DNA from 4 places in the Paenibacillus sp. 2003 genome. Region 4 is predicted to be linked to each of the others. Evidence: a T-box and tRNA genes for the amino acid it is inferred to sense, from the RefSeq annotation. Region 4 holds a T-box; the other regions hold tRNA genes.
What was found. The T-box of region 4 lies ahead of leuS (leucine--tRNA ligase). A T-box ahead of a tRNA ligase gene usually reads a tRNA of that ligase, here a tRNA-Leu.
Positions count from the first base shown of each region.

Region 1 (2,208 bases), 180 kb from region 4:
TGGTTAAATTGTCTTCTTTATCTAGTCTATCAGAACTAGGTATAGATTTCCAGAAGAGAAATCAACAATCTTCTAGGTGATTTGTCATAGCTGGCGTGTATCCGTTTTTGAATGGGCATTACGGGGTTATATTAGGGTAAAAGGAGGGGAACGGAATGACACAATTGATTATTGGGCTGGCCCGTACCGAAAACGAGGCTATATTGATGCTGAATCAGGTGAAAGAGGAAGGCATCAAGGATAAATATTTAGGAGCGGTGGCAAAGGAGCAGCTTAATCTGGAGCTGGTGAGCGAAAAGACGGGGTTGCCCAAACCTCTGAAGGGTGCCGGAACAGATGGTGCCTTTGGCGCTCTGAAAGGCATATTGGCTGGTCTGGGGAAGCGAATGGATCAGACGATGTCGATCGGAAATGCAGTGCGCAGGCTCGCTGGTAATGAGATTGGGAGTGAGACTGATGATTTGGTGCTTACACTGACTGAAGCGGGGATCTCGGAGGAGGATGCGCGGTATTACGAAGATTGGCTGTTAAAGGACCATATCTTGGTTATCGTGGAGTGTAGTGAGGAAGAAGCGGCTCGTGTTCGACCTATTTTACTTTTTTAGTTTAATTTAAGGCTGATTTTAGGTTTCTTTAATGTTGGGGAGGTATTCTTATCTCACACCTCCCTTAATATAGATTGGTTTACCGGAAGTCCGGGACCGCAACTCGGACTTTCTAGGCACTGTGAGCTGACGCTTGCAGTGCCTGTTTCATTTATATAAGTTGAACTAAAGATTATTTAAACTGACACTCCGATGACAGAATAACCTTCTAATCGCTGTTATCCCCAGATTTTTTCGAATCCCTTTTCTCAAGGGAAAATCCGGTGATAAAGGCGAACGCTGCGCTTTTTCAGTTTTTTCTGTCCTCTCCGTTATCGTGTAAATCATTAGATAAACTTATATAGTTGGATTATTTTTAATAAAAGGTGTTGCAAAGTTAATTATTTCATGGTAAGATATTTCTTGTCGCCAAGAAATAATATCCATGCCGGGGTGGCGGAATTGGCAGACGCACAGGACTTAAAATCCTGCGGTAGGTGACTACCGTACCGGTTCGATCCCGGTCCTCGGCATCTTAAAAAGAAAGATCGCATGACGCTTGTTAACCAAGCTGCATGCGATCTTTTTTTATGTTCTTTAATATCAATGTCACTTCATTGTAGACCACATCACCATGCAGCTCATAAACATAAACCCTGCATAATACATATCAGAAGGTACATTTATCTGACTTTTATGAAGAGACGGAACAATGGTGTATACTATCCGTAGGCATATATTACCTTTACCTTGCTGAACGATATAAGTTCAACTACTCATTTACACGATAACGGAGAGGACAGATGTTATTCTGTCATCGGAGTGCCAGTGTAAATAACCATATTTGAACTTATGTAGATTCACAAAACCAATAAAACAATCTTATGGACGGAGGACTCAAGTTTATGTTGAAACAGCTCAAGCCATACAAGGTGTTACAAGAGCGCAGAATTGAAGAACTGAAATCGGATGCGTATCTGTTGGAACATCAGAAATCCGGGGCCAAAATTGTACTTTTGTCCAATCAGGACGACAACAAAGTATTTAGTATCGGTTTCCGCACACCTCCGGAAGACAATACAGGGGTAGCCCATATCCTCGAACACTCCGTGCTCTGTGGGTCCAAGAAATTTCCGGCCAAGGATTCTTTTGTTGAGTTGCTAAAAGGTTCATTAAATACATTCCTTAACGCCATGACATATCCCGATAAGACGATCTACCCGATCGCGAGTCGTAATGATCATGACTTCCATAACCTGATGGATATTTATCTGGATGCGGTATTAAATACAAATATTTACGAGAATGAAAAGATATTTTTGCAAGAGGGCTGGAACTACAACCTGACCTCTGCTGACGATGAGTTAACCTACAATGGAGTTGTATATAACGAGATGAAGGGTGCCTTTTCTTCACCGGAACGAATGGTGCGCAGAGAAGTGTTGAACTCCCTTTTCCCGGATACTACGTACTCCTCCGAGTCTGGCGGATTCCCGGAAGCTATTCTGGATCTAACGTATCAGGGCTTGCTGGATTTCCACACGAGATACTATCATCCTTCCAACAGTTACATCTATCTCTACGGCGATATGGATATGGAAGAGAAACTGCAATGGCTGGATGA
Region 1 covers NZ_JAVDTB010000002.1:107,217-109,424, reverse strand. The annotation lists gene J2X75_RS12575 (general stress protein) at 156-605, shown strand; tRNA gene J2X75_RS12570 (tRNA-Leu) at 1,032-1,117, shown strand; gene J2X75_RS12565 (insulinase family protein) at 1,490-2,208, shown strand, end outside.
Region 1: it encodes a tRNA-Leu, which carries the amino acid that the T-box ahead of leuS (leucine--tRNA ligase) is inferred to sense. The anticodon was not compared.

Region 2 (2,208 bases), on a different contig from region 4:
GCAGTCACTAAAATCATCTCAGTATCCATCATTCGTTCCTCCCTTGGCGTGAAAAGACAACAAAAAAGAAGCGTGGGGGACCAAGGCCTCCCGAACGCTTCTTAAATAACCCATGGCGAAAACACCATGAACCAGCGTACGGCTTGTTGCCTCTCCCTTTAACGCTTACGAGGTTAGCTGACGGATTCGGGCGCGAGAGTCGCCCTATTTCCGGCTGTCACCGGAAAATTCACCCCATGAATGCCCACTGTCCTGGACAGCGCATTCCGTTGGTTCCCCCGTTTCCCATTCATCAATGAATGGAAACTCAGCGATTAAAACATCGTTCGTATATCTTAAGGTAAGATCGAGCGATATTATCGTTTGTTTCGTTTTTCAAGTACAATTTAGTTTAAATTGAAATTACGTTATGAATCATACACCCCCGCCATGACGGTGTAAAGTCCTTACAGATCACCAAATCGGCAGATTTTTGCCAATACTCGTTTATAATAACGCTTACAATAAGGTTATACTCTATCCATCTCTTCAAGGCTATCTAATTCTCACTCTGACGAAAATCACTTCGCAATTCATTCACGTATTCTGCACAACTTGCCTGTTTTGATGCTTTTAACACCACATTAGTTTTGCAATATTTAATTGTAGCCAATATAATAGAAGATATAAGAGTAAATAAATGGAGGCGATTTAGATGACAGTCTACGATTACAAAGTGAATACCCTTCGCGGTCAAGAAGTTGAAATGTCCGACTACCGTGACAAAGTGCTCCTGATTGTGAATACGGCAAGCTCATGCGGCCTCACTCCTCAATTCAAAGGTCTGCAAGAACTGCAAGACAAATTTCAAGATGCTCCATTTGAAGTTCTTGGTTTCCCAAGCAACCAGTTTGCACAGGAAAAAGGATCTTCCGACGATATTGCCGAGTTCTGTCAGATGAATTATGGCGTAAGCTTCCCAATGTTTGAGAAAATTGATGTGAACGGCTCAAGCGCTCACCCTCTTTTCCAACACCTTAGCACAGAAGCTCCTGGCCTGCTCGGCTCCAAAGCAATCAAATGGAACTTCACCAAATTCCTTGTGGATCAGAACGGACAGGTACTGAAACGTTATGCTCCCAAAACAACACCGGACAAGATTGAAGAAGATATCAAGAACTTACTTCAAAAATAATACACAGGCCACCCGTAGCCGTAAGGTAGAGCACCATTGCCCCGGTAATGGATGGCTTTTTTTCTCAACCCAGATGTCATACTGTTCGAAAAAGACAAAAAAAGAAGCTCTCCAATAACGGAAAGCTTCTTTTTCATCGTTCATATGATGCGGTCGAGAGGACTCGAACCTCCACGGGCATACGCCCACTACCCCCTCAAGATAGCGTGTCTGCCATTCCACCACGACCGCATGTCGTAAATAATCGGCAACAGAATTGATTATACCGGGTTCAGAACTAAAAGTAAAGTATTTTTTAATACTACTTTTTCAGCTAGGCATTTTCATCAAAAATCGCATAATCTCGTCATCTTTACCCATGAACTGCATATTATTAGATTTGATCTCCTCTTTTTCGGTAAGAGCCGATCTTGTTGATTCATTTATATATAGTCCTTCCTTCTATATAGTTCTCCCTGCACTCCACCACACAAATGACACATTAAGTTATATAAAATAACACAAATATTAAATTACAGATTTAATCCATTAAATTTCACGGATACCATTGACAAAAAGTGGACATTTATGGGAAGATAACTATCATATAATTCGGATTTATAAACATAAAGCAAACAAAAAGGATTATAAATGTCACTATAAGTGACATTTAACGAACACAGGAGGCGAATGATTGTGAACCGTGGGAATAAGCTGCTCGATTATGTCAACCTGCTTGATTCCTCTATTCAGGTTGGAGGGTTCACCCATTCCTTCGGCATGGATATCCATATCAGGGAGGGTACCATTCGTAATGCTGAAGATCTCGAATCATTCATGCGTTGTCAGTTGCATCCCAGCATCGTTCGTCTTGAAGGTATGGCCATCAAAGGCATCTATACCGCAGCAGATCACAAAGATACATGGCGGATAGCTCTAATCGACAAGCTCGTCCATGTTCAGCGAACCCCTGGAGATCTCAGAGAACAAGCTGCCGCCATGGGTAAACGATTGATCAGACTTGCACGTGCTCTGCACCCCTGGATTGAATTCAG
Region 2 covers NZ_JAVDTB010000011.1:40,783-42,990, reverse strand. The annotation lists gene J2X75_RS27295 (HAD family hydrolase) at 1-32, opposite strand, end outside; cyclic di-AMP (ydaO/yuaA leader) riboswitch at 148-323, opposite strand; gene J2X75_RS27290 (glutathione peroxidase) at 695-1,174, shown strand; tRNA gene J2X75_RS27285 (tRNA-Leu) at 1,323-1,405, opposite strand; gene J2X75_RS27280 (urease accessory protein UreF) at 1,850-2,208, shown strand, end outside.
Region 2: it encodes a tRNA-Leu, which carries the amino acid that the T-box ahead of leuS (leucine--tRNA ligase) is inferred to sense. The anticodon was not compared.

Region 3 (2,208 bases), on a different contig from region 4:
CAAAGGGGATAACAAGGTCGTTGTCGTAGCAATTAACCGTGGAACTTCGGCCACAAGCCAAAAATTCGTTCTGCAAAATGGTAATGCCTCCACGGTGTCCTCATGGATTACGGACAGCAGTCGCAACCTGGCAAGCGGGGCCTCGCTTAACGTATCCAATGGGGCCTTCACGGCACAGCTCCCACCTCAGAGCGTAACAACGTTTGTTGCCAACATTACTGGCGGGAATAACGGCGGAAATACAGGTAGTGGCACTACTTATGAAGCCGAGACCGGAACAACTCTTACGGATGCTACCATTGAAACGATCTACCCTGGTTACACTGGCTCCGGGTATGTTAACTTCAATGCGATGACTGGTTCAGCCATTCAATGGAACGCCATTAACAATACGATTACAGGCACCAAAAATGTAAAGTTTCGTTATGCGCTGGAAAGCGGCACTCGGAACCTCGACATTTTTGTGAACGGAACCAAAGTCATTAGCAACGAGCCCTTTCCGGCTACGGGAAGCTGGTCCACATGGGTTGAAAAAACAATACAGGTCCCCATGAACACGGGGACCAATACATTGAAAGTGGTCACCACCGGATCCGAAGGACCGAATATTGACAGCGTTAATGTTACCGCAGCACAATAAACGTTCCGTATGGGCTGATGGAAGACATTTGCTGTACGTGCAGCTAAGCACTAACCTGTTGGATACTCAAATCTAAAGTTAATGTTATATCAAAAAATGCAAAAAAAGACTCCTTAAGCGTTAGCTTAAGGAGTCTTTTTATTAGATGCGGTCGAGAGGACTCGAACCTCCACGGGGGTTAGCCCACACGGACCTGAACCGTGCGCGTCTGCCAATTCCGCCACGACCGCATATTGTATCTCCGTGATCAATATCGGCGACAAGAAATAATATATCATGCGGTATCTATCATGTCAACACTGAAAATAATAACAATAAAACCCGAACCAGACGTCCATGTCGATTCGGGTTTTACCTTTAACTATTAATAGCTTGGTTCATTAAAACGGAAGCATACTGCAAATTACAGCTTGGAAGGCCAGTTGCCATACCATGCGTAACCGCCTCTTCTTTCTTTATCAATATCACTTAATTTGTATTTAACTACCCCGTCACGACCAATAAAGATTGGTCTATCCGTTCCTATCTCATAGAAGCGTGCCCAAATTGGTGCAGCTTTGGAATCAGCGATAATTTTACTATCTCCATTAGCTCTTTCATATTTATACCCCGTAATTTTCACCTTGTTAAACCAAGCCTCCGCTCCTTTAATGGATGCGGTAATTTTAGCGTTAGCAGGTCTGGTTTTCAGAAATTTAACAATCGTTACACTCTCTCCAGCTGTCAGCGATGGCACTTCGTAGATTCTTGCGCTCGCTGGTTTAAGGGAACTGGAATCATGTTGTTGTCCCCATGCTGTCAGCTTACCACCTGAAACGACTTGTGTATTCAAAATCGCCTCCACACCTTTGGCAACTGAATTTTTACTACGGTTAGCAAGTGTGCTGTCGATAAACGAGAAATCACCTTTGCGTGCTGCTACTTCATCCAGCATGATCATTACATTAATCATGGCATCATCATTGTAGGTAATGTGCTTGTGATATCCGGAGCTTTGGTAAACTTGTGGCCATCCGCCGTTTGAATACTGCATGTTGATCAAAAAGTTAATTCCTTTGATTGCAGCTGTGGAGTATCGCGGATCATTTGTCTTTTTAAATTCCTTCGCCAATCTTCTAATTTCTGAGTATGTAGCCTTGTTGTCAATCGTGGACTTCGCCCACTCTCCACTTGTCTGTTTATAATCTTTTCTCCAACCTCCATCCGGCAGCTGGTTCTTCAAAATATCAGAAATACTCGCTGTAGTACCCGATGCATCCGCAGCAGATACCGTCCCTACAGGAAGAACTGCCATTCCAACTGCTGAGAACACCATCGTACATGCCAGGACAAAAGTAATTATTTTCTTCGCTTTCAAATGTAACACTCTCCTATGTTCATTTTTATAAATCTTCCACTTCTACTTTACCTATGATATACGCCCCCAAACCTCCTTTATTTGTATTTATCGCATAATAAAATCAATTTAAATCCAATATGTGGATTGGATAATCAGATAATATGCAAAAAATCGATTTTTGTCAATATATGCAACTTAATGAATATAATCTCTCTAATTCTACATAACG
Region 3 covers NZ_JAVDTB010000001.1:600,045-602,252, reverse strand. The annotation lists gene xynC (glucuronoarabinoxylan endo-1,4-beta-xylanase XynC) at 1-640, shown strand, start outside; tRNA gene J2X75_RS02905 (tRNA-Leu) at 787-870, opposite strand; gene pelA (pectate lyase) at 1,044-2,006, opposite strand.
Region 3: it encodes a tRNA-Leu, which carries the amino acid that the T-box ahead of leuS (leucine--tRNA ligase) is inferred to sense. The anticodon was not compared.

Region 4 (2,208 bases):
CCTGTACCGTAACCTGCAAGAACGTAATCAGCAATCCAGATCGGCAGTTTTGCACCATTAACGGGATTGATTGCATAAGCGCCAGTGAATACACCTGTTTTGTCTTTGGCCAAATCCGTACGTTCCAGATCACTTTTACGAGAAGCCTGCTCCTGATAAGCCTGAATCGCTTCACATTGGTCATCAGTTGTAATTGCTTCTACCAATTCATGTTCCGGAGCAAGTACTGCAAAGCTCGCACCAAACAATGTGTCCGCACGGGTGGTGAACACCTTGATAACTTCCTCGCGACCTTCAATGGCAAATACAACTTCTGCACCTGTCGATTTACCGATCCAGTTACGCTGCATATCCTTGATGCTTTCAGACCAATCCAGCTCTTCCAGGTCTTCCAACAGACGCTCTGCATACTCGGTAATTCTCAGAACCCATTGACGCATCGGTTTGCGTACAACCGGATGACCACCACGTTCACTCTTGCCATCAATAACCTCTTCATTAGCAAGTACCGTTCCAAGGGCTTCACACCAGTTAACTGCAACTTCATCCACATAAGCCAGGCCTTTATTGTACAGCTGGATAAAGATCCATTGTGTCCATTTATAATATTCAGGGTCCGTTGTGCTGATCTCACGATCCCAGTCATAAGAGAAACCGAGCGATTTGATCTGGCGACGGAAATTGTCAATATTACGGAATGTAATATCTCGTGGATGTTCACCTGTATCCAGTGCATGCTGCTCAGCAGGCAGACCGAAAGCGTCCCAACCCATTGGGTGCAATACATTGTAACCGCGCATACGTTTGTAACGGGAAACGATATCCGTTGCCGTATATCCTTCCGGGTGACCTACGTGCAGACCTGAACCGGATGGATAAGGGAACATATCCAGTGCATAAAATTTCGGTTTAGCAGGGTCTTCACCCGTTTTAAACGTTTTATTTGCATCCCAGTATTGCTGCCAACTTTTTTCCATGACTTGTGGCTGATAGCCGTGTTTCGGCTGGTTATTCTCACTCATCTATTGTTCCTCCTTCAGGTTATTCGCTTTAGCTTTAATTGCAACAAAAAAACCTCAGCATCCCGTAGCGTTTGCAGCGCTAGGGACGAGAGGTTGAATTCCCGTGGTACCACCCTAGTTAGCGGACGAACGTGCTTCGTCATCCACTCCCTTTGGACCTGTAACGGCGGTTAACCGATGCGGATTTCCATTCCTGAACCCAACCTTTATACAAGCAGGTTAAACAGAATGGTGTAATCACCGCATTTCTCCAAGGCGAGTTCGCAAATCACTGTCAACCGGCTTGCACCAACCGCCGGCTCTCTGTTATGTACAGGAATTACTACTGATCCTTATCATCGAAATATGTATACAATATCGGGACCATTATATAAAAAAGCAAGCCCAAAGTCAATATTACACGTTATAATCGCCATCTTGAAGTCTGCGGTTCGTACCGTTCATAACGCTGGTTGCTGTTTAGGATAACCGAAAACGCTCAATGCCTTCCTCCAGATTATGAATGGTCCAATTCACATGTTCCTGATTATCATATTGACGATAAGCGCACTCAATGCGTAGCACCAGATCAAAGTACAAGTCGTAGAGGCTTCTTCTTTTCAGCTCACTTTCGGTCGTAATCGCATGCCCATACCCTTTCACAAAACCAGGCGTATAGTTAAAATGACTGAAATAATGCTCCATCAGAGGATCTGCCCACAGTGAACGTTCAAAATCAATAATCGCTGTGATACGACCTGCGTCTACTAGAAAATTGCCATCCCACAGATCCCAACTCACAAGCACAGGTTCTTTGACATCGTCCAGCACATTCGATTTTTCTTCAATCAAACGTCTCAATTCAGGGTAATCGATCGAAAATGTAATTCCGGCTTCTTCACCATCGGTAAGAATGTCATCCATCAAATTCATAAATGCTTCTTTCCATGTGGAATAACGCTGTTTTTGTTCCGAGAAATATCCAAACTTCTCACCCTTGATTTCATTAATTCGACGATTGTACCGACCGAGTTGTTGTTCAATGGCCTCCTGCTCTTCCACAGAATACTGATCCTTGACCTGATTATAGGGTGTTCCAGACATGTACTCCATGATAAAATAACGCGCTGAAGCCATGGTTAACGAATCATCATAAGCCAGCACTTGGGGTACGGGAACATCCTGTAGCTCCGTGATGAGGCGTAGT
Region 4 covers NZ_JAVDTB010000002.1:291,108-293,315, forward strand. The annotation lists gene leuS (leucine--tRNA ligase) at 1-1,022, opposite strand, end outside; T-box leader at 1,101-1,370, opposite strand; gene J2X75_RS13395 (phosphotransferase family protein) at 1,482-2,208, opposite strand, start outside.